4 regions of the Cupriavidus sp. FW305-46 genome follow, and region 2 is predicted to be linked to each of the others. Evidence: predicted binding sites of a transcription regulator. Region 2 holds the regulator's gene; each other region holds the start of a gene.
What was found. The regulator sigma-54, encoded in region 2, starts transcription at its own class of promoters, with help from an activator protein. The targets are predictions, from matches to a motif close to TGGCANGNAANCTGCTTT.

Region 1 (5,016 bases), on a different contig from region 2:
GCTCGCTGCGGCCGATGTCGCCCGAGGACGTGCGCCGCAATACCGTGCGCGGCCAGTACACCGCGGGCGCCATCGCCGGCGAGCTGGTGCGCGGCTACCTGCAGGAACAAGGCATTCCGCCCGACAGCCGCACCGAGACCTTCGTCGCGATGCGCGCCGAGCTGGGCACGTGGCGCTGGAACAAGGTGCCGTTCTACCTGCGCACCGGCAAGCGCATGCAGGAGCGCGTGACCGAGGTGGTGATCAACTTCGCCGAGGTGCCGCATTCGATCTTCGATGCCGGCAGCACGCTGCAGCCCAACCGCATGGTGATCCGGCTGCAGCCGGAGGAATCGGTGCGGCTGACGCTGATGGTCAAGCAGCCGGGCGAGGGCATGAAGCTGAAACCGCTGAGCCTGGCGCTGAACCTGGACTCGGCCTTCACCACCCGGCGCGCCGAAGCCTACGAGCGCCTGCTGCTCGACGTGATCCGCGGCCGGCTGGCGCTGTTCGTGCGGCGCGACGAACTGCAGGCCGCCTGGACCTGGGTCGACCCGATCCTGGAAGCGTGGCGCCAGCAGGACCAAGGTCCGCGCCCCTATACCGCCGGCACCTGGGGCCCGGCGGCATCGTCGGCGTTCATGGCGCGCGAAGGCGTGCAGTGGTCGGAGGAGGCGTGATGCGGCTGACCGAATGCCCTGCATGGCGGGCTCTTGGCGCGCTGGCCGCGCAGCCGCTGCCGCATCTGCGTGAACTGGTGCACGAGCCGGGCCGTGGCGACTACGCGCGCTTGTCGGCTGCCGGCATCGAACTGGACTTCACACGGCAACGCATCAACCGCGCTGTCCATGAAGCGCTGCTGGCCCTGGCGCAAGACGCGGGCATCGAGGACGCGCCCACGATGAAACGCTGGCCGCGCTGGCGGCATTCGGCCTGCCGCCGCAGGAAGCCGAGCGGCTCGCGCCGCATCGCACCTTCCCCGGCAACGTGCCGGTCAGCCTGCTCTGGCTCGACACGCTCGACGCCGCATCGCTGGGCGCGCTGATCGCGCTGTACGAGCACAAGGTCTTCGTGCAGGCCGCGATCTGGGGCATCCATGCCTATGACCAGTGGGGTGTGGAACTGGGCAAGGCGATCGCGTCGGACATGCAGGGGTGCCTGGCGCGGCGCGAGGTGCCCAAGGAGATGGATCCGGTGGGGGCTGCGACGCTGGCATCGCTTTTAGGTTAAGCATTCAACCGCCCGCCATCCGCAACGCCCGCCGGTACTGGATCGCCTCGCCCACATGCGCGGCGGTCAGCACCTCGGCACCTTCCAGGTCCGCGATGGTGCGGGCCACCTTCAGCACGCGGTAGTACGAACGCGCCGACCACGCCAGCCGCGTCATCGCGCCGCGCAGCAGCGCCTGCGCCTGCGGTTCCATCGTGCAGTGCTGTTCGATCTCGCGTCCGCCGAGTTCATTGTTGGGCTTGCCCTGCCGGGCCAGCTGGCGCTCGCGCGCGGCCAGCACGCGGGTGCGCACCATGGCGCTGGGTTCGCCGGGCGGGCCGTCGAGCATCTCGCCCTGGTCCTGCGCGGGGACTTCCACCTGCAGGTCGATGCGGTCGAGCATCGGGCCGGAGATGCGGGACTGGTAGCGCCGCACCTGGTCGGGCGTGCAGCGGCAGGGGCGGTCGGGATGGCCGAGGTAGCCGCACGGGCAGGGGTTCATCGCCGCGACGAACTGGAAGCAGGCGGGGAAGTCGGCGTGGCCGGCGGCGCGGGCGATGGTGATGCGGCCGGATTCCAGCGGCTCGCGCAGGACTTCCAGCACCCTGCGGTCGAATTCGGGCAGCTCGTCCAGGAACAGCACGCCGTGGTGCGCCAGCGAGATCTCGCCCGGGCGCGGGTTGCCGCCGCCGCCGACCATGGCCGGCCCGGATGCCGTGTGGTGCGGCGACCGGAACGGGCGCTGGCCCCATAGCGCGGTGCGGAAGCCGCCCGGCGTCAGGCTCATGACCGCGGCGGACTCCAGTGCTTCCTGCAGCGTCATCGGCGGCAGCAGCCCGGGCAGGCGCTGCGCCAGCATCGACTTGCCGGTGCCCGGCGGCCCCACCAGCAGGGCGGAGTGCTGGCCGGCGGCGGCCACTTCCATGGCCCGGCGCGCCTGGGCCTGGCCGCGCACGTCGCGCATGTCGGGGCCGCGGTCCGTGGTGGCGGGCAGCAACGCCGGCATGGCGCGGGGCAGCCGTGCCTCCGGCACGGGGCAGAGGTGGTCGCAGGCCTGGCGCAGCGTGGCCGCGGCATGCACCGCCAGGTCCTCGATCAGCGCGGCTTCGGCGCCATTGCCTGCGGCCACCAGGAAGGCGCGCGGCGACTCGCCGGCGGCGGCGTTGTCGCGCGCCAGGCCCATGGCCATGGCCAGCGCGCCGCGCACGGGGCGCAGTTCGCCGGACAGGGACAGCTCGGCGGCGAACTCATGTGCATCCAGTGCCTCGGACGGAATCTGGCCGCTGGCGGCCAGGATGCCCAGCGCGATGGCCAGGTCGAAGCGGCCGGATTCCTTGGGCAGGTCGGCCGGGGCCAGGTTGACGGTGATGCGGCGGTTGGGGAACTCGTAACCGCTGTTGAGGATGGCGGCGCGCACGCGCTCGCGGCTTTCGCGCACGCCGGTGTCGGCCAGGCCGACGATGGTGAATGCCGGCAGGCCGTTGGCGAGGTGGGTCTCGACCCGCACCGACGGCGCGGCGATGCCGGTCAGTGCCCGGCTGCGTAGGACGGCAAGGCTCATGTCATCGAACTGTTAACGAAAAAGGCCGCCAGGGGTGGCGGCCTTCAGGCGGCGGGTTGGATCGGGCAGGACCGGCGTGCTCACGCGCCCCCGGTCGAGTCCACCGAGCCGGCGCCGGGCGTGATGCCGGCGCGGCGCTCAAGCTCCGCCACGCGGCCCTCCAGTTCCTCCAGGCGGGCGCGGGTGCGGGCCAGCACCTGCGACTGGACGTCGAATTCCTCGCGCGTGACCAGGTCCAGCTTGGCAAAGCCCTGGGTCATCATGCTGCGCACGTTCTTTTCGATGTCCCTTGCCGGCGAGTTGCGCAGCGCCTCGCTGACCTTGTTCTGCAGGTCGTTGAAGAGATCGGTCGGTTTCATGGTTTCTCCTTTGCGCACCTAACTGGTGCCAATCCGGGTGGGCATCTGGCGTTTAGCGCGCTTTCGCACAGGAATTGGGCGCCCCGATTGCGGGCGCGCAGCCTGGGTGTCGCGCACGCAGCCACCGTCAGGACTCAATTATCGCCCGTGAGGCACGTGGGCGAAAGCTCCGGCGCATCGGCGTTCACACCTTTTAACCCGATCTGGCTTCGCTGCAGGGCAGATTCAAGTCTGGCTTTGGTCACGGCACGCCATCACGGCCGCCATGGACCGCAGATTTCCGGGGAGCTGGCATGGCAGTTGCAGTAGTAGGTGCGCCTGCCTCATTGAATCACCGAAATCCAATAAACGAAATCCGAGCCTCAGGAATAAGGAGAAGAAACCCATGAAGAAGTTGGCCCTTGCAGTCAGCGCGGTTGTCCTGACCAGTGCCGCCGCCACCGCCTACGCGCAAAGCACGGAAGCGGCGGCCCCGGCACCGGCCGCCGCCGCTGCCGAGCCGGCATCGCCGCATACGTTCACGGCCAACGTGTCGCTGGTCTCGGACTACCGCTATCGCGGCATCAGCCAGACCAACCTGCGCCCGGCCATCCAGGGTGGCTTTGACTACGCCCACGAAAGCGGCTTCTATGTGGGCAACTGGAACTCCAGCATCAGCTGGCTCGAGGATGCCAACCCGGCGGTCTCGGCCCCGGTCGAAATGGATTTCTACGGCGGCTTCAAGAACACCTTCAAGGTCGCCGGCACCGAGTTCAACTATGACCTGGGCGTGCTCGAGTACTACTACCCGGGCGGCTACAACAACCCGCGCCCCTACACCACGGAACTGTACGCCGGCATCGGCTGGGGCCCGGTCATGCTCAAGTACTCGCACTCGGTCACCAACCTGTTTGGCTGGGCCGACAGCAAGAACAGCTACTACGTCGATCTGAGCGCCAATGTCCCGCTGAATTTCTGGGACCTGACGCTGAACGCGCACGTCGGCTACCAGGGCGTCAAGCACAACAGCGACGCCTCGTACACCGACTGGAAGATCGGCCTGACCAAGGACCTGGGCAAGGGCTTCGCGCTGGCGGTTGCCTATGTCGATACCAACGCCAAGGAAGTGGCCTACACCAGCGCCAACCGCGGCCGCTACCTGGGCAAGGCCACGGCCTGGGCCTCGATCACCAAGACTTTCTAATCATTGCCGCAGGCCGGGCGGGCAGCACCGGCCTGCCCCGAGGAGAAATCGGATGAAACTCATCATCGCAGTCATCAAGCCGTTCAAGCTCGACGAAGTGCGCGAAGCGCTGTCGGACGTGGGCGTGTCCGGCATTACCGTGACCGAAGTGAAAGGCTTCGGCCGCCAGAAGGGCCACACCGAGCTGTACCGCGGCGCCGAATACATCGTCGACTTCCTGCCCAAGGTGAAGATCGAGGTGGCGGTGCCCGACGACGTGGTCGAGCGCGCCATCGAGGCGGTCGAGAAATCGGCCCGCACCGGCAAGATCGGCGACGGCAAGATCTTCGTGGCACCGATCGAGCAGGTCATCCGCATCCGCACCGGCGAGACCGGCGGCGATGCCCTGTGACCCGAGACAGCACATCACAAGAGGTTAAGCACATGAAAACCTGGTTCAAGCGATTCCTGACGGCCGGCGCGATGGCGCTGGCCATCGGCACGGCGGGCGTGGGCATCTCCACGCCGGCCGCCGCACAGGACAAGCCGGCCGCCGAGGCATCTGCCCCGGCCGCCTCCGCCGCCCCCGCCGCAGCCGCTGCCGAAGCGTCGGCGCCGGCTGCTGCCGCTGCGCCTGCCGCGGCAGCACCGGCCGCCGCCCCCGCGGAAGCTGCCGCCGCGCCGGCCGCACCGGTGCCCAACAAGGGCGACACCGCCTGGCTGCTGGTCTCGACCGCCTTCGTGAT
Region 2 (5,016 bases):
AGGAGTTCTACACGGCTGCCGGCGGCGGCAGCGGCGACGCCGCGGCCGCCAATCCGTCCGGCCGCGTACGCGCGGTGCTGTCGCCGCGCCAGGACCAGAAGGCCGGCGCCACGGGCAGCAGCGGCTCGCCGCTGGACCTGAAGCCAGCGCCCGCGCCTGCCAACAAACCCTGACGCCTGGCGCCGGCTGCGTGCATCGCATGCGGCCGGCGCCGGAAACGCCTGAACGCCAGACTGTGCCAATGACCGATACCGCAACCATCGCCGACAAGCCTTCCGTCGAAGCCTCCACCGTCCTTGCCGGCGGCAGCACCCTGGTCGTGCGCCACCTGAAGAAGCGCTATGGCTCGCGCACGGTGGTCAAGGACGTCTCGCTCGACGTGAAGAGCGGCGAGGTGGTCGGCCTGCTCGGGCCCAACGGCGCGGGCAAGACCACGTCGTTCTACATGATCGTGGGCCTGGTGGCGCTGGACGAAGGCGATATCGTGCTCGACGGCGACCACATCAGCGGCCTGCCGATCCACGAGCGCGCGCGCATGGGGCTGTCGTACCTGCCGCAGGAAGCCTCGGTATTCCGCAAGCTCAACGTCGAAGAGAACATCCGCGCGGTGCTGGAGCTGCAGCTGGACAAGGGCAAGCCGCTGGCCAAGGCCGAGATCGAGCGCCGCCTCGATTCGCTGCTCGACGACCTGCAGATCGCGCACCTGCGCAACAACCCGGCGCTGTCGCTGTCGGGCGGCGAGCGCCGCCGCGTGGAAATCGCGCGCGCGCTGGCGTCGTCGCCGCGCTTCATCCTGCTGGACGAACCCTTCGCCGGCGTGGACCCGATCGCCGTGGGCGAGATCCAGCGCATCGTCAGCTTCCTCAAGGCGCGCAATATCGGCGTGCTGATCACCGACCACAACGTGCGCGAGACGCTCGGCATCTGCGACCACGCCTACATCATCAGCGAAGGCACGGTGCTGGCCGCGGGCCAGCCCGAGGAAATCATCGCCAATGACGCAGTGCGGCGCGTCTACCTGGGCGAGAACTTCCGCATGTGATGCAGCGGCCTGCCATGGAGCGGCAGGCCTATTCGCGGGCGCACGTGGGCCTGCCACAGCCAGCAGCGATCAGACCGCATAAGCGATAGCAATTTCCGTTCCAACAACGGAAAGATGCGCATAGAATAGGTCGCATGAAACCGTCGCTACAGCTCCGCCTTTCCCAGCATCTGGCCCTGACCCCGCAACTGCAGCAGTCGATCCGGCTGCTGCAGCTTTCCACGCTGGAACTGCAGCAAGAGGTCGAACAGGCGCTGACGGAAAACCCTCTGCTCGAACGTGAGAACGACTGGATCGAAAGCCCGCTGCGCGTTGCGGCCGACGGCTCGGTCAACCTGCAGAGCGCACCGGCGCCCGCGCCGGCAGAGCCGCAGGGCAATGGCGAGGCCCGCGCCGATGGCGCGGCTGACGACGACAGCTATGGCGACAGCGGCAACGGCGACGACTATGGCAGCGGCGACTGGAGCCTGGACGACTTTGCCCGCCGCCCCCAGGGCGACGAGGATGAAAAAACGCCGATGCAGCTGCGTGAAGCCGAGCCCACGCTGCGCGAGTACCTGATGGAACAGCTCACGCCGCTGAAGATCTCCGCGCGCGACAAGGGCCTGGCCATCTTCCTGATCGAATCACTCGACGATGATGGCTACCTGAGCGCATCGCTTGAGGAGATCTGCACGGAGTTGCCGGAAGAACTCGAGTTCGAGATCGAGGAAGTCCACGCCATCCTCACGCTGCTGCAGAGCTTCGACCCGCCCGGCGTGGGCGCGCGCAACGCCGCCGAGTGCCTGGCCCTGCAGTTGCGGCGCCTGACGCACCCGCAGCGCGAACTGGCCCTGAACATCGTGACCAACCACCTGGAGTTGCTCGCAGTACGCGACTACACGCGGCTGAAGAAGGCGCTGCAGGTCGATGAAGCGGCGCTGAAGTCCGCACACGAACTGATCCGCTCGCTGGCGCCCTACCCCGGCCATGCATACAGCCGCCCGGAGGCGGACTTCGTGGTGCCGGACGTGTTCGTGCGCAAGGGTGGCGGCGGCTGGATCGCGCAGCTCAATCCGGATGTGATGCCGAGGCTGCGCATCAATGACATGTATGCACAAATCCTGCGTGGCGCGAAGGGTGAGTCCGGCACCGCCGGGCTGCAGCAGAAGCTGCAGGAGGCGCGCTGGCTGATCAAGAACATCCAGCAGAGGTTCGACACAATCCTGCGTGTCTCGCAGGCCATTGTCGAGCGTCAAAAGAACTTTTTCAGCCACGGCGAAATCGCCATGCGCCCCTTGGTTTTGCGGGAGATTGCCGATACACTGGGTTTACACGAGTCAACCATCTCCCGGGTGACGACCAATAAATATATGGCAACGCCGATGGGTACTTTCGAACTGAAGTACTTCTTCGGCAGCCACGTGTCCACCGAAACCGGTGGCGCGGCTTCATCAACGGCCATCCGCGCCTTGATCAAGCAACTGATAGGAGCCGAAGACCCGAGGAATCCCCTTTCCGACAGTCGCATTGCCGAACTGCTGGGCGAACAAGGCTTCGTTGTCGCACGCCGCACCGTTGCCAAGTATCGCGAAGCCCTGAAGATCCCCGCAGTCAATCTCCGCAAGTCTTTGTAGCCGAGCCCACCGCCTGCCTGGTGAGGCTCTTTCAGAAGGAGAAGCGCTATGAACTTCAAGATCAGTGGACACCACCTGGACATCACGCCCCCTCTGCGTGAGTACGTGGAAACGAAGCTGGAGCGAATCGTCAGGCATTTCGATCAAGTCATTGGCGTTAGTGTGCTGCTCTCTGTCGACAACCATAAGGAAAAGGACCGGCGTCAGTACGCGGAAATCAATCTACATCTCAAGGGCAAGGACATCTTTGTCGAAGCGCATCACGAAGACCTGTATGCAGCGATCGACGCACTCGTCGACAAGCTGGACCGTCAGGTGATCCGCTACAAGGATCGCGTGCAAGGCCACGACCGCGAAGCGGTCAAGTACCAGATGGCCGCAGCGCAAATGCAGCAATGACCGTGCCCGGCAGCCCCGCAGCGGGCTGCTGAATCAGGATTGAACAGGCAAGCCGCGCCATGAAGCGCGGCTTTTTTGCGCCCTCGCGTTCCCGGTTGCCGCCGGCATGCCGCGCCCGCACTGGCGGCGCGGCCCGGCTGTGGCGCCGGAGCCAATGCTTTTCACCCGAATGAGCAAGGGTGTTCGCAAGCGCTGCGCCAAGGTGTATGCTGCGCCATACAAAGAGAGGGAATCCTGGCCGTGCCCCGCACCGGTGCACCGGCTCCCCGCCGCGGAGGCACGATTGCATCACCATGTATCGTTCTGCACCGGCTTGCCCCGTTGCGCTGCACAATGCGGGAGTAGTCGCTGCTCTATAATGGGCCGGACGCCTCCGGCCAGGCCAACGGCAGGCCGGAGCCAGCCCACTGCCCGGCGGGGCGGTCCGCCCGCTAACTGAAATCCTGCGCATCGCCCATGAATCGTTTGGCCAAATTGCTGCCACCCGGCAACATCACCCTCGACGTCAGCGTCACCAGCAAGAAGCGTGTGTTCGAGCAGGCCGGGCTCCTCTTCGAGAACAACCATGGTGTGGCGCGCGCCATCGTGACGGACAACCTGTTCGCGCGCGAGTCGCTTGGATCCACCGGCCTGGGCGCCGGCGTGGCAATCCCGCACGGCCGCATCAAGGGCCTGAAGCAGCCGCTGGCCGCGTTCATGCGCCTGGCCGAACCAATTCCGTTCGAATCTCCCGATGGCAAGCCGGTATCGCTGCTGATCTTCCTGCTGGTGCCCGAACAGGCTACGCAGCAGCACCTGGAAATCCTGTCCGAAATCGCGCAACTGCTTTCCGACCGCGACATGCGTGAAGGGCTGGCCACGCTGCCCACGCCCGATGCCGTCCATCAGTTGCTGATCGCATGGCATCCCTGATCCCCTGACCCCTCAAGCGGGCCGGCACCAGACCGGGCAGGCGCCGAGGCGCTTCGCAAACCGCCCCACCAGTCATACCGCATGGAACTCACCGGCGTCACCTCCCAGTCCATCTTCGACGACAACGCAGCCGACATCAAACTCTCGTGGGTGGCCGGCCTGGAAGGTGCGGACCGCGCCTTCGACGTGGAGTTCGCCCGCGAAGCCACCTCCGCCGCCGACCTGGTGGGCCACCTGAACCTGATCCACCCCAACCGCATCCAGGTGCTCGGCAAGCCCGAGATCACTTATTACCAGCGGCTCGACGACGAGACCCGCAAGCGCCAGATGGGCGAGCTGATCCTGCTGGAGCCGCCCTTCCTGGTGATCGCCGACGGCATGGAGCCGCCGCCCGACCTGGAACTGCGCTGCACGCGCTCGTCCACGCCGCTGTTCACCACGCCGGTGTCGTCGGCCGCGGTGATCGACCACCTGCGCCTGTACCTGTCGCGTATCTCCGCGCCGCGCGTGACCATGCACGGGGTATTCCTCGACATCCTGGGCATGGGCGTGCTGATCATGGGCGAATCGGGCCTGGGCAAGAGCGAACTGGGCCTGGAACTGATCTCGCGCGGCCACGGGCTGGTAGCCGACGATGCCGTAGACTTCGTGCGCCTGGGGCCGGATTTCATCGAAGGCCGCTGCCCGCCGCTGCTGCAGAACCTGCTTGAAGTACGCGGCCTGGGCCTGCTCGACATCAAGACCATCTTCGGTGAGACCGCGGTGCGCCGGAAGATGAAGATCAAGCTGGTGGTGCAGCTGGTGCGTCGCAATGACGGCGAGTTCGAGCGGCTGCCGCTCGATTCGCAATACCTCGACGTGCTGGGCCTGCCGATCCACATGGTCAAGATCCAGGTGGCGGCCGGGCGCAACCTGGCCGTGCTGGTCGAGGCCGCGGTGCGCAACACCATCCTGCGCCTGCGCGGCATCGATACGCTGCGCGACTTCATGGACCGGCAGCGCGCCGCGATGCAGGCCGATGCGGTTTCGCGCGGCCAGGGCCGCCTG
Region 3 (5,016 bases), on a different contig from region 2:
GCCAACGCGGCCAACTGGATCAAGGACAACATGAAGAAGCCGGTGGTTGGCTTCATCGCTGGCGTGACCGCGCCTCCGGGCAAGCGCATGGGCCACGCCGGCGCGCTGATCTCGGGCGGTGCCGATACCGCCCAGGCCAAGCTGGAAATCATGGAAGCCTGCGGTATCAAGGTGACCAAGAACCCGTCGGAGATGGGCCGCCTGCTGAAGGCAATGCTGTAAGTTGTACCTCCTCATTCCCGCTAGCGCGGGGATGAAGAACCAGACAATGCCCCCGCCCGTGCGGGGGCATTGTCGTTCTGGAGGACGGTTCGGCGTGGCTTCCGGCACGAAACATTACAAGATTGAAATCTAATCGAAAGGTTCGTGCGGTAAACAGTCATGTCCGTGTTTCGAGACATCCGAAATCCCGTCAGATGACGGGTGTGCCATCTATAAAATTCGAGGAGCCCTCCCGTGGAACTGCTGTCTTCCACCACATTCTGGATTGCGTTGGGATCGATCATCCTGACCAATATCGTCCTGTCCGGCGACAACGCGGTGGTGATCGCGCTCGCCTCGCGCAACCTGCCGCCCGCCCAGCAAAAGAAAGCCATCTTCTGGGGCAGCGCCGCCGCCATCATCATGCGCGTGGTGCTGACCGTGGCCGCGGTCAAGCTGCTGAGCCTGCCGTACCTGAAGATCGTCGGCGCCGTACTGCTGGTCTACATCGGCGTGCAACTGCTGACCGGCGATGACGACGAGGAAGGCCACGACGGCAAGGACAATATCTGGGCCGCGATCCGCACCATCCTGATCGCGGACCTGGTGATGTCGCTCGACAACGTGGTGGCCGTGGCCGCCGCCGCGCAGAAGGGCCCCGAGGGCAGCCAGCTGATGCTGCTGATCATCGGTCTGGGCCTGTCGATCCCGCTGATCGTGTTCGGCAGCACGCTACTGCTCAAGGTGATGGAACGCTTCCCGGTCATCATCGTGCTGGGCGCCGCGCTGCTGGGCTACCTGGCCGGCGAAATGCTGGTCAGCGACCCGGTCGACGCCGCCTGGTTCGAAGTCCACGTGCCGCACGCCCACCTGGTATTCGGCGCCGCCGGCGCGATCCTGGTGGTGATCATGGGCAAGCTGCTGAGCCGCCGGTCGGCGCAGGCCGCCTGACGAGGTTCCGCCCAGGCGAGAAGGGCGGCCAGCTGGCCGCCCTTTTTCGTTGGCGCGCCGGCAAGGCGGTCGTCGGTGCCTTGGCCAACTAACTCATGTGAGTGATCGCACATTTTGTCGCTTCGCGCGGTGGTAGGGGACGCGAGTGACAAATTTTGGCGCATACGGCATGCATCCCCCCTGACGGGTGACGAAATTTGTCGCTTTTCACCCCCTGCGGATGGGGGATGCCGCTGGCACGCTTACTGCTCAATAGTCCCCGCGTCACGAAACCGAAGACGTGCAACGCTCAACCAAAATCTCTTCGAGGGGTCAAATCATGCAACGGGTACAACTGAAGAAACTGGGCCGTCGTGTCCAGAAGGGCTTTACGCTGATCGAACTGATGATCGTGGTGGCGATCGTTGGTATCCTGGCGGCCATTGCAATTCCGCAGTATCAGGATTACACGCGACGCGCACGCGTCTCTGAAGGCATTGCACTGGCTTCCTCGGCGAAGACGGCGGTTACAGAAACTTTCCAGTCGCGCGGGATTGGCGCCATGATCGCCGCCACCGGTTGGGTCGCGCCGGCCGCGACGCCGAGTGTTAACAGCGTCGCTATCGCAGATACAGGCGTGATCACCATCACTTACAATCAGGCTGTTATGGGAACGGCGGCAGCACCGACGCTCTTGTTCACTCCCGTGGACGCCGCTGGCGCAGCGATGGCCCTAGACGTGGCCGCTGGAGCAACTTGGCCCAACCAGTGGAGCTGCTCCCTCGGCGGCACCCTGCCGAACAACCTGCGTCCGGGAAACTGCCGCCCGTAACGACAGGATTGACGTAGGTTGTATGGAAAGCGCCTTCGGGCGCTTTTTCTTTGTTCACCCTGCAAGCTATCATGCGCCTTTTCCCTAAACAGCCGCGCTAATGCTGCCGTCCAGGACCTTCCTACCGTCGGCCGCCCTTTTCGCAGCAATCTTCGTCCCGCTGCTAATCTCCCGGCACACGCTGCCGCTGGCGACGTTCTACGGCGAATGGACCGCCGCGCTCTGCGCGCTCGCCGTCCTCGCTATCCATGCGGGTCGCCGCCCCGTGGCATCGCCTGGAGTGTCGCTGCCGTGGGTGACACTGCTGTTTCTCTGGCTGGTCGCCGTCGGACTTGTCTTGGGCGCCACTGGCCATCACGACATCACCGGTAGCCGCCTCACCACCATCCTCACGCTGTTCCTGGGCGCAGCGGTGACATGCGCCGCATGGTCGTACCGAGGCACGTCTGCGGCATCCACTCAGAACATCGGCGACACTCTCGCCACCGCCTTCCTCATCGCCGGCCTGCTGGGTACCCTCACGCAATGGGTGCAGTTGTTCCATCTCGAACCCCGTGCCTTCGGCCTCGTCTCCAGCTACTTTTACGACAGCAACCGCCGCCTCTGGGGCAACCTGAACCAGCCCAACCACCAGGCCACCGTTGAGGGCCTGGCGTTGGTGGCGTCAATGTGGCTGGCCTCGCGCGGCCGCCTGCGTTTCCCGATGTGGCTCGCCGCCGTGGCCCTGCTGGAAAGCGGCATCGTGCTGTCCGGATCGCGCACCGGCGTGCTGCATGTTGGCCTGGCTGCGGTCTATGCACTGGTCGCCGCGTGGCTCGCACGAGGCGAGCGGCGCGACTCGGATCCGATGCAGCGACCCGTCGGCCTGCTCGTCGCAGCAGTCTCAATGGTGGCAATGCTACTGATCCTGCAACCCGCAATCCGCGCAGCAGGGCAAGCCTTCGACTGGCGCCTGTTCGACACCATCGCCCAACTCGAAGCAGAAGACCAGATGTCCGCACGCAGCGCACTGTGGACCCACGCGCTGGCAATGTTCCGCTCCCACCCCTGGTTCGGCGTCGGCTGGGGCGAGTTCGGCTGGGCGCAATTCCAGCAGTTGCAGCAAGTCGGCGTGAAGGTGGAGATGTCCCTGCACGCCCACAACGCCATCCTCGACCTGCTGGCGAAGACGGGCATCGTCGGCACCGCCGGCGTAGGCCTGATCCTGCTGGCGTGGCTATGGCGCGTGATTCGCGTTCGCCTGTGGCACGGCGATGGCGAAGAGCGCAAGCAGACCGTGCTGGTTCTTACCTGGCTGGCGATGCTGTGCGCGCATTCGATGCTCGAATACCCGCTGCATTACCTCTATTTTTTCCTGCCGTTCTGCTTCATGCTCGGTTGGCTGGAGCCGTCGGGCTTCGGGCGTTGGCGCGTGCCGATGCCAGTGGCACGTGGACTGGCGATCGCGTTTGTCGTGGTAGCCGCGATCGTGCTGGCCACCATGTGGCAAGACTACCGCCGCGCCGAAGCGCGCGAATACGCCAGCAGCGAAGGCCGCAGCGCCTTGCCGATGCCGCGCTTCTGGTTCCGCCAGCACGCGCAGGCCGATGCTGCCGGCCTGGCCACGATTACGCCGGCCAATGCGGCCGAGTTGTTGCCCGCCCACATCGCGGCCGTCCACCTGCTGCCTACGCCGACCATGATCGCGCGCACCGCATGGCTGCTGGCGCTGACCGGCGATCCTGCGCAAGGCCGCCAGTGGATGGAACGGCTGCGCTGGTACTACCTTGGCGATGAAGTTGCGCAATACGCCGAGATTGCGAAGGCATGCCGCGATCTGGCAGCAGACCAACGCCCGCAGGGATTCTGCGCATGGGTCGGCGACCGTTCGCGTCGGTACTCCGAATGGCCCCGGGACTGACCTAGTAGTACGGGTACGGGCTGTAGTAGACCGGCGGCGGAGGCGGCGGATAGTAGTAGTACCGAGGTGCCGGCGGCGCAGCGGCCACGCGTCCGGGGGCCGGCACGCGGTTGCCGCTGGCGTACATGCACTGAACGTAGGCGGCATCGTATTGCTGTTGCGTGCCGTAACCCGCGTACTGGGCATTGCCAGCGCCGACCGCCGCGCCAGTCAGCAGGCCGACGCCTGCACCCACCGCCGCACCCGAGCCGCCATTAAAGGCCGCGCCCGCGGCTGCGCCGAGGGCGGTGCCGACCACGGCGCTGCCGACGGCGGCATTGTTGGCGGCCTGCGCGGACGAGACACCGCCCACCCGCCCGAAGGCGAACTGGCGGCAGTTGTAGTCGTCGGCGCGGAACTGGTCGAAGCTCTTGCCGGTGCCCGGCAGCACCATCACGCTGGGGCCGGCAGGCATCACGGCGCAGGCGCCGAGGGTCAGGGTGGCCACGGCCAGCGTGGCGCGGGTCAGGGCATGCATGGTGTCACCCCGCATCAGAAGTTGGCCGGCGGCTGTGCCGGTATGCGTTGCCAGCCGCCGGGGCAGGACTGCACATAGGGGTAGTAGCCTTCGGGCTGGTTGCAGTGGTACCACCAGCCCTGCTGCGGCGCTACGCCGTCCGGGCCGGGGACCGGCACGGGGCCGTTCGGACCCTGTTCGATATACTGCGGCGGCGCCGCGGGTGCGGTGACCACGGCGGGCGGGTAGTAGTACGGGGCGGGGTAGCCATACGGGTAGCCGCCGTAGAACACGCCGGGCCCGAAATAGAGGCCCACGCCGACGCTTGTGCGCGTCTTGATGAAGCCGCCGCGTGCGTCGCTATCGTGTAAAGCGGTATCGGGGAAATCGGCCCGCCCGGCGAGGGCGGCGCCGCTTGCGGCCGTGGCCGCGAGTGCCAGGGCGATCTGGCAGAGCATGCGCCCGTTCATGGTATCCACCTCATCCCCGCGCGCACCGCATGGCACGCCACGGACAGGGTCAGCAGGCCCCAACCAGCGCGGGGCCTGCAATCATATTGAATACCAAATTGTCCCGCGCCGGCGCCACGGCGGCGCGGCTGGAAATGCGGCGTTACCTTTATTGCCGGGGAACGACCCTGGCGTAAGACATCGTGAC
Region 4 (5,016 bases), on a different contig from region 2:
TGGCGACGGCCGCGGAGCCTTTCTCGGCCGAGGGCGGGCTGCGGCTGATGCAGGGCAACCTGGGCCGCGGCGTGATCAAGGTCTCGGCGGTGGCGCCGGAGCACCGCGTGGTCGAAGCCCCGGTGCGGGTGTTCGATGCGCAAGAGGCGCTGCAGGCGGCCTTCGATGCGGGCGAGCTGACCGGCGACCTGGTCGCGGTCGTGCGTTTCCAGGGGCCGAATGCCAACGGCATGCCCGAGCTGCACCGCCTGACCCCGGTGCTGGGCGCGCTGCAGGACGCCGGCCACAAGGTGGCGCTGGTGACCGACGGCCGCATGTCCGGCGCGTCGGGCAAGGTGCCGGCGGTGATCCACGTCGGCCCCGAGGCGCTGGCCGGCGGCGCGCTCGCGCGCGTGCGCGACGGCGACCGCATCCGTGTCGATGCCGTTGCCGGCACGCTGCAGTGGCTGGGCGACGAAGGCGAATTCGCGGCGCGCGAGCTGGCTGCGGCGCCGGACGACGATTTCGCGCAATTCAGCCTGGGGCGCGGCCTGTTCGGCCTGTTCCGGCGCCACGCGCGCATCGCGGAAGAGGGCGGCAGCGCACTTGACCTGTCCGAGGCGGATGCCGGGGCCGGCGCAGGCGGGCGCCAACGTACCGCAGCGGCGCAAACCGTCGCACAATAGCCAGGCCTGAGGCCGATTTTCCCCTGAAGTTCCCTGCGGGGCGGCAGCGCCCCCGGGCGTCTTTGCGCCGCCGCAAGGACGTCCAGCTGGACCGACAAGGACAGACAAGGATGGCGACACCATCCGATACCAAGACCGACGGAGCAGACATGATCTATATCCTGATGGGCGTTTCCGGCAGCGGCAAGACCACGGTCGGCCAGTTGCTGGCGCAGCGACTGGGCTGCGGCTTCCATGACGCCGATGCATTCCACAGCGACGCCAACAAGGCCAAGATGCACGCCGGCGTCCCGCTGACCGACGAAGACCGCTGGCCGTGGCTGGCGGCCATGCGCGCAGCCATCGACGCGGCCCGGGCCGAAGGCCGCACCCATGTGTTCACCTGCTCGGCACTGCGCCAGGCCTACCGCGACCGGCTGACCCCGCCCGACGGCGGCGTGACCTTCGTCTTCATGAAGGGCGATGCATCGCTGATCGGCACGCGCCTGTCCGCGCGCACGGAACACTTCTTCAACCCCGACCTGCTGCAAAGCCAGTTCGATACGCTGGAAGAGCCCAGCGACGCGCTGGTGCTCGACATCCGCCAGTCGCCCGAGGCGCTGGTCGCCACCATCCTGCAGGCCACGGTGCCGCAGGGCGCCGCCGCGGCGCGCTGACCTGCTGACCTCGCCGACCGTTCCGGCCGGCCCCGTGCCCGTGCAGCCCGCAAGCGGCCGCCAGCCTGGCTGGCGGCCGTTTTTGCGTGCGCTGGCAGACATCTTGCTAGTTCACTTTCCGTGCCGGCCGGCACCCGCCAGCTTGCGGGTTTCGCCGGTACGGGTATGCTGAAAGGGCCAGTGACTCGACAGTATCGCCGTGAGCGTCCCGAACGGGCAGGCGCGGCGGGCTGGGGACAGGAAAGCCAGGGCAAAACCAGGGCAGCCGGTAGCGACCCCGAAGTCGCAGTGAAGCGGTAGCACCGGAAGCCCGCGACATGGAGGAACGGCCATCATGGCGGGGCGGTATTTCGACGAGATGCTGGACTGGCGCACGGACAGGGCGCAATGGGTTATCCAGGCGGGGCAGGCATTGCCTGAAGGCGCGGTGCGCGCGCATTACCGGCATTTCGCTGACTGGCTGGCGCGGCAGTCTGAAGGCACGATGGGCAACAAGCGCGCCGAGGCCGACCTGATCTTCCGGCGCGTGGGCATTACCTTTGCCGTCTACGGCGACAAGGATGAAGCCAACAGCGGCACCGAACGCACCATTCCGTTCGACGTGATCCCGCGCATCTTCCCGGCCAGCGAATGGGCGCTGCTGGAAAAAGGGCTGCGCCAGCGCGTGGCCGCGCTCAACCGCTTTGTCCACGATATCTACCACGGCCAGGACATCATCCGCGCCGGCGTGATCCCGCCCGACCAGATCTACAACAACGCCCAGTACCGGCCCGAGATGCTAGGCGTCAACGTGCCGCACGACATCTATGCGCACGTGGCCGGCATCGATGTGGTGCGCGCCGGCGAGGGCGAGTTCTACGTGCTGGAAGACAACCTGCGCGTGCCCTCGGGGGTGTCGTACATGCTGGAAAACCGCAAGATGATGATGCGGTTGTTCCCGGACCTGTTCGCGCGCAACCGCGTGGCGCCGGTGGCCCACTATCCTGACCTGTTGCTCGACATGCTGCGCGGGGTGTCGCCGCAGGCCATTGCCGATCCCACCGTGGTGGTGCTGACGCCGGGCATGTACAACTCGGCCTACTTCGAGCATGCCTTCCTGGCGCAGCAGATGGGCGTGGAACTGGTCGAAGGCAGCGATCTCTTCGTCGAGGACGACCACCTGTTCATGCGCACCACGCAGGGCCCGCAGCGCGTCGACGTGATCTACCGCCGCGTCGACGACGACTTCCTCGACCCGCTGGTGTTCCGCCACGACTCCTCGCTGGGCGCGGCCGGCCTGCTGTCGGTCTACCGCGCCGGCAACGTGACCATCTGCAACGCCATCGGCACGGGCGTGGCCGACGACAAGTCGATCTATCCGTACGTGCCCGACATGATCCGCTTCTACCTGGGCGAAGAGGCCATCCTCAGCAACGTGCCGACCTATATGTGCCGGCGCCCGGACGACCTGCAGTACGTGCTGGACCATATGGAAGAACTGGTGGTCAAGGAGACCCACGGCGCCGGCGGCTACGGCATGCTGGTCGGCCCGGCCGCCACGCGGGCCGAGATCGATGCCTTCCGCGAAGTGGTGAAGGCGCGCCCGGAGCAGTACATCGCGCAGCCGACGCTGGCGCTGTCGACCTGCCCGACCTATGTGGAGTCGGGCATCGCGCCGCGCCATATCGACCTGCGCCCGTTCGTGCTGTCGGGCAAGGAGGTGCGCATGGTGCCAGGCGGGCTGACCCGCGTGGCGCTGCGCGAAGGCTCGCTGGTGGTGAATTCCTCGCAAGGGGGCGGCACCAAGGACACCTGGGTGCTGGAACGATGAACGCGAACCACGTGATGACCGCCGCAACGACCGCCATGGCGACCGCCGCCACGCCAGGAGAGCCCACATGCTGAGCCGCACCGCCGACCACCTGTTCTGGATGGCCCGCTACACCGAGCGCGCGGAGAACACTGCGCGCATGCTCGACGTCAACTACCAGACCTCGCTCCTGCCGCAATCGGCCGAGGTGGCCGAGCAGGGCTGGTGGGCCATGCTCGATATCTCCGAGCTGACCGACGTCTTCGACCACAAGTACGGACTGCTGTCGCGCGACGATGTGATCGACTTCATGGTGCGCGACATGACCAACGCCTCGTCCATCATGAGCTGCCTGCGCGCGGCGCGCGAGAACGCGCGCGCGGTGCGCGGCTCGCTGACCACCGAGGTCTGGGAGACCGTCAACACCACCTGGCTGGAGGTGCAGCGCCTGATCGCCGACGGCGTGCTGAAGGAAGACCCGTCGGCGTTCTTTGAATGGGTCAAGTTCCGCTCGCACCTGGCGCGCGGGGTCCAGTTCGGCACCATGCTCAAGGACGATGCCTTCCACTTCATGCGGCTGGGCACATTCCTGGAGCGCGCCGACAACACCGCGCGGATCCTCGACGTCAAGTTCCAGGCATCGGGCAGCGACGAGAGCGATGCCAACCGCGACCAGAACGATTTCTATCACTGGGCCGCGGTGCTGCGCTCGGTATCGGGCTTCGAGGTCTACCGCAAGGTCTATCGCGCGGTCATTACGCCGCAGCGCGTGGCCGAGCTGCTGATCCTGCGGCCCGACATGCCGCGCTCGCTGGTGTCGAGCATGGACGAGGTGGTGGCCATCCTGCATACGGTGCGCAACCAGCAATCAGCGGAAACCGAGCGCCAGGCTGGTAAACTCCACGCCGACCTGAAGTACGCGCGCATCGACGATATTTTCGCGGTCGGCCTGCACGCGTACCTGACCAGCTTCCTGGAGCGCATCGGCGATCTCGGCAATGGCATCAGCCGGGACTTCCTCGTGCCGCTGCTGGCTGCCTGAAATGGGCCGCCGGCAGGCTCCATGTGCCGCCGCCGCGCCCTGATACCGTGAAATACAAGATCCACCACCATACTGTTTACCGCTACGCCGAGCCGGTGCGCCGCAGCGTGCACGAAGTGCGGCTCGAGCCGCGTTCGGGCCCGCTGCAGACGGTGCACCGCTGGCAACTGGTCGCGCCTGGCAATCCGTCGGCGGCGCGCGACGGCTTCGGCAATATCGTGCACAACTTCACGGTGGCCGGACCGACCGGCACCATTTCGATCGAAGCCAGCGGCGAGGTGGAAGTGCTGCCGCCGCATGGCGACCTCGACCGGGACGGCCACCATGCGTTCTGCGACGCTCCGCCCCCCGGCGAATCCCGGGTGTCGCCGCTGTACTTCCTCGGCAGCACGCCACTGACCTCGGCACCGCCGGAGATGCAGGCGTTTGCCGCACCGTTCCTGGCGGCCGGGCACGAGATTCCGGCGCTGCTGGCGCTGGCCCAGGGAATTGCGGAGCGGGTGCGCTACAAGCCCAACACCACCGACGTCGGCACCTCGGCGGCCGAAGCCTTCAGCCTGGGCAGCGGCGTGTGCCAGGACCAGGCGCAGGTGATGGTGGCGGCGTGCCGGGCGCTCGGTATCCCGGCACGCTATGTGAGCGGATACTTCTACGATCCGGCCGCGATCGAGATGGCCAGCCATGCCTGGGCCGACGTATGCCTGGACCCGGCGCGCGAGGTTTGGTGCAGCGTCGACATCACCCACGGCTGCCTGACCGACGAGCGTCATATACGCCTCGCGGTGGGGCGCGATTATGCGTCGGCTGCACCAGTCAGGGGCATCCTGGAAGGGGGTTCCGGCGAGACGCTTGAAGTCAATGTGA

Region 1: AC3WON_RS21215 (TorF family putative porin) is a predicted target of sigma-54. The motif match lies at 3,398-3,415, and genes of this name have one in related genera.
Region 3: AC3WON_RS08790 (pilin) is a predicted target of sigma-54. The motif match lies at 1,387-1,404, and genes of this name have one in related genera.
Region 4: AC3WON_RS29215 (circularly permuted type 2 ATP-grasp protein) is a predicted target of sigma-54. The motif match lies at 1,414-1,431, and genes of this name have one in related genera.

The regions. Positions count from the first base shown of each region.
Region 1 covers NZ_JBYSZI010000045.1:39,510-44,525, reverse strand. Annotated here, with positions in the region: gene zwf (glucose-6-phosphate dehydrogenase) at 1-659, shown strand, start outside; gene AC3WON_RS21235 (hypothetical protein) at 659-1,024, shown strand; gene AC3WON_RS21230 (phosphoglucose isomerase-related protein) at 967-1,209, shown strand; gene AC3WON_RS21225 (YifB family Mg chelatase-like AAA ATPase) at 1,214-2,749, opposite strand; gene AC3WON_RS21220 (accessory factor UbiK family protein) at 2,830-3,108, opposite strand; gene AC3WON_RS21215 (TorF family putative porin) at 3,494-4,291, shown strand; gene AC3WON_RS21210 (P-II family nitrogen regulator) at 4,344-4,682, shown strand; gene amt (ammonium transporter) at 4,715-5,016, shown strand, end outside.
Region 2 covers NZ_JBYSZI010000040.1:3,507-8,522, reverse strand. Annotated here, with positions in the region: gene lptA (lipopolysaccharide transport periplasmic protein LptA) at 1-173, shown strand, start outside; gene lptB (LPS export ABC transporter ATP-binding protein) at 242-1,042, shown strand; gene AC3WON_RS19550 (RNA polymerase factor sigma-54) at 1,177-2,658, shown strand; gene hpf (ribosome hibernation-promoting factor, HPF/YfiA family) at 2,707-3,057, shown strand; gene ptsN (PTS IIA-like nitrogen regulatory protein PtsN) at 3,514-3,969, shown strand; gene hprK (HPr(Ser) kinase/phosphatase) at 4,051-5,016, shown strand, end outside.
Region 3 covers NZ_JBYSZI010000013.1:55,501-60,516, reverse strand. Annotated here, with positions in the region: gene sucD (succinate--CoA ligase subunit alpha) at 1-222, shown strand, start outside; gene AC3WON_RS08795 (TerC family protein) at 457-1,152, shown strand; gene AC3WON_RS08790 (pilin) at 1,472-1,963, shown strand; gene AC3WON_RS08785 (PglL family O-oligosaccharyltransferase) at 2,064-3,863, shown strand; gene AC3WON_RS08780 (hypothetical protein) at 3,865-4,380, opposite strand; gene AC3WON_RS08775 (hypothetical protein) at 4,395-4,829, opposite strand.
Region 4 covers NZ_JBYSZI010000094.1:6,471-11,486, reverse strand. Annotated here, with positions in the region: gene edd (phosphogluconate dehydratase) at 1-665, shown strand, start outside; gene AC3WON_RS29220 (gluconokinase) at 815-1,321, shown strand; gene AC3WON_RS29215 (circularly permuted type 2 ATP-grasp protein) at 1,656-3,131, shown strand; gene AC3WON_RS29210 (alpha-E domain-containing protein) at 3,199-4,152, shown strand; gene AC3WON_RS29205 (transglutaminase family protein) at 4,200-5,016, shown strand, end outside.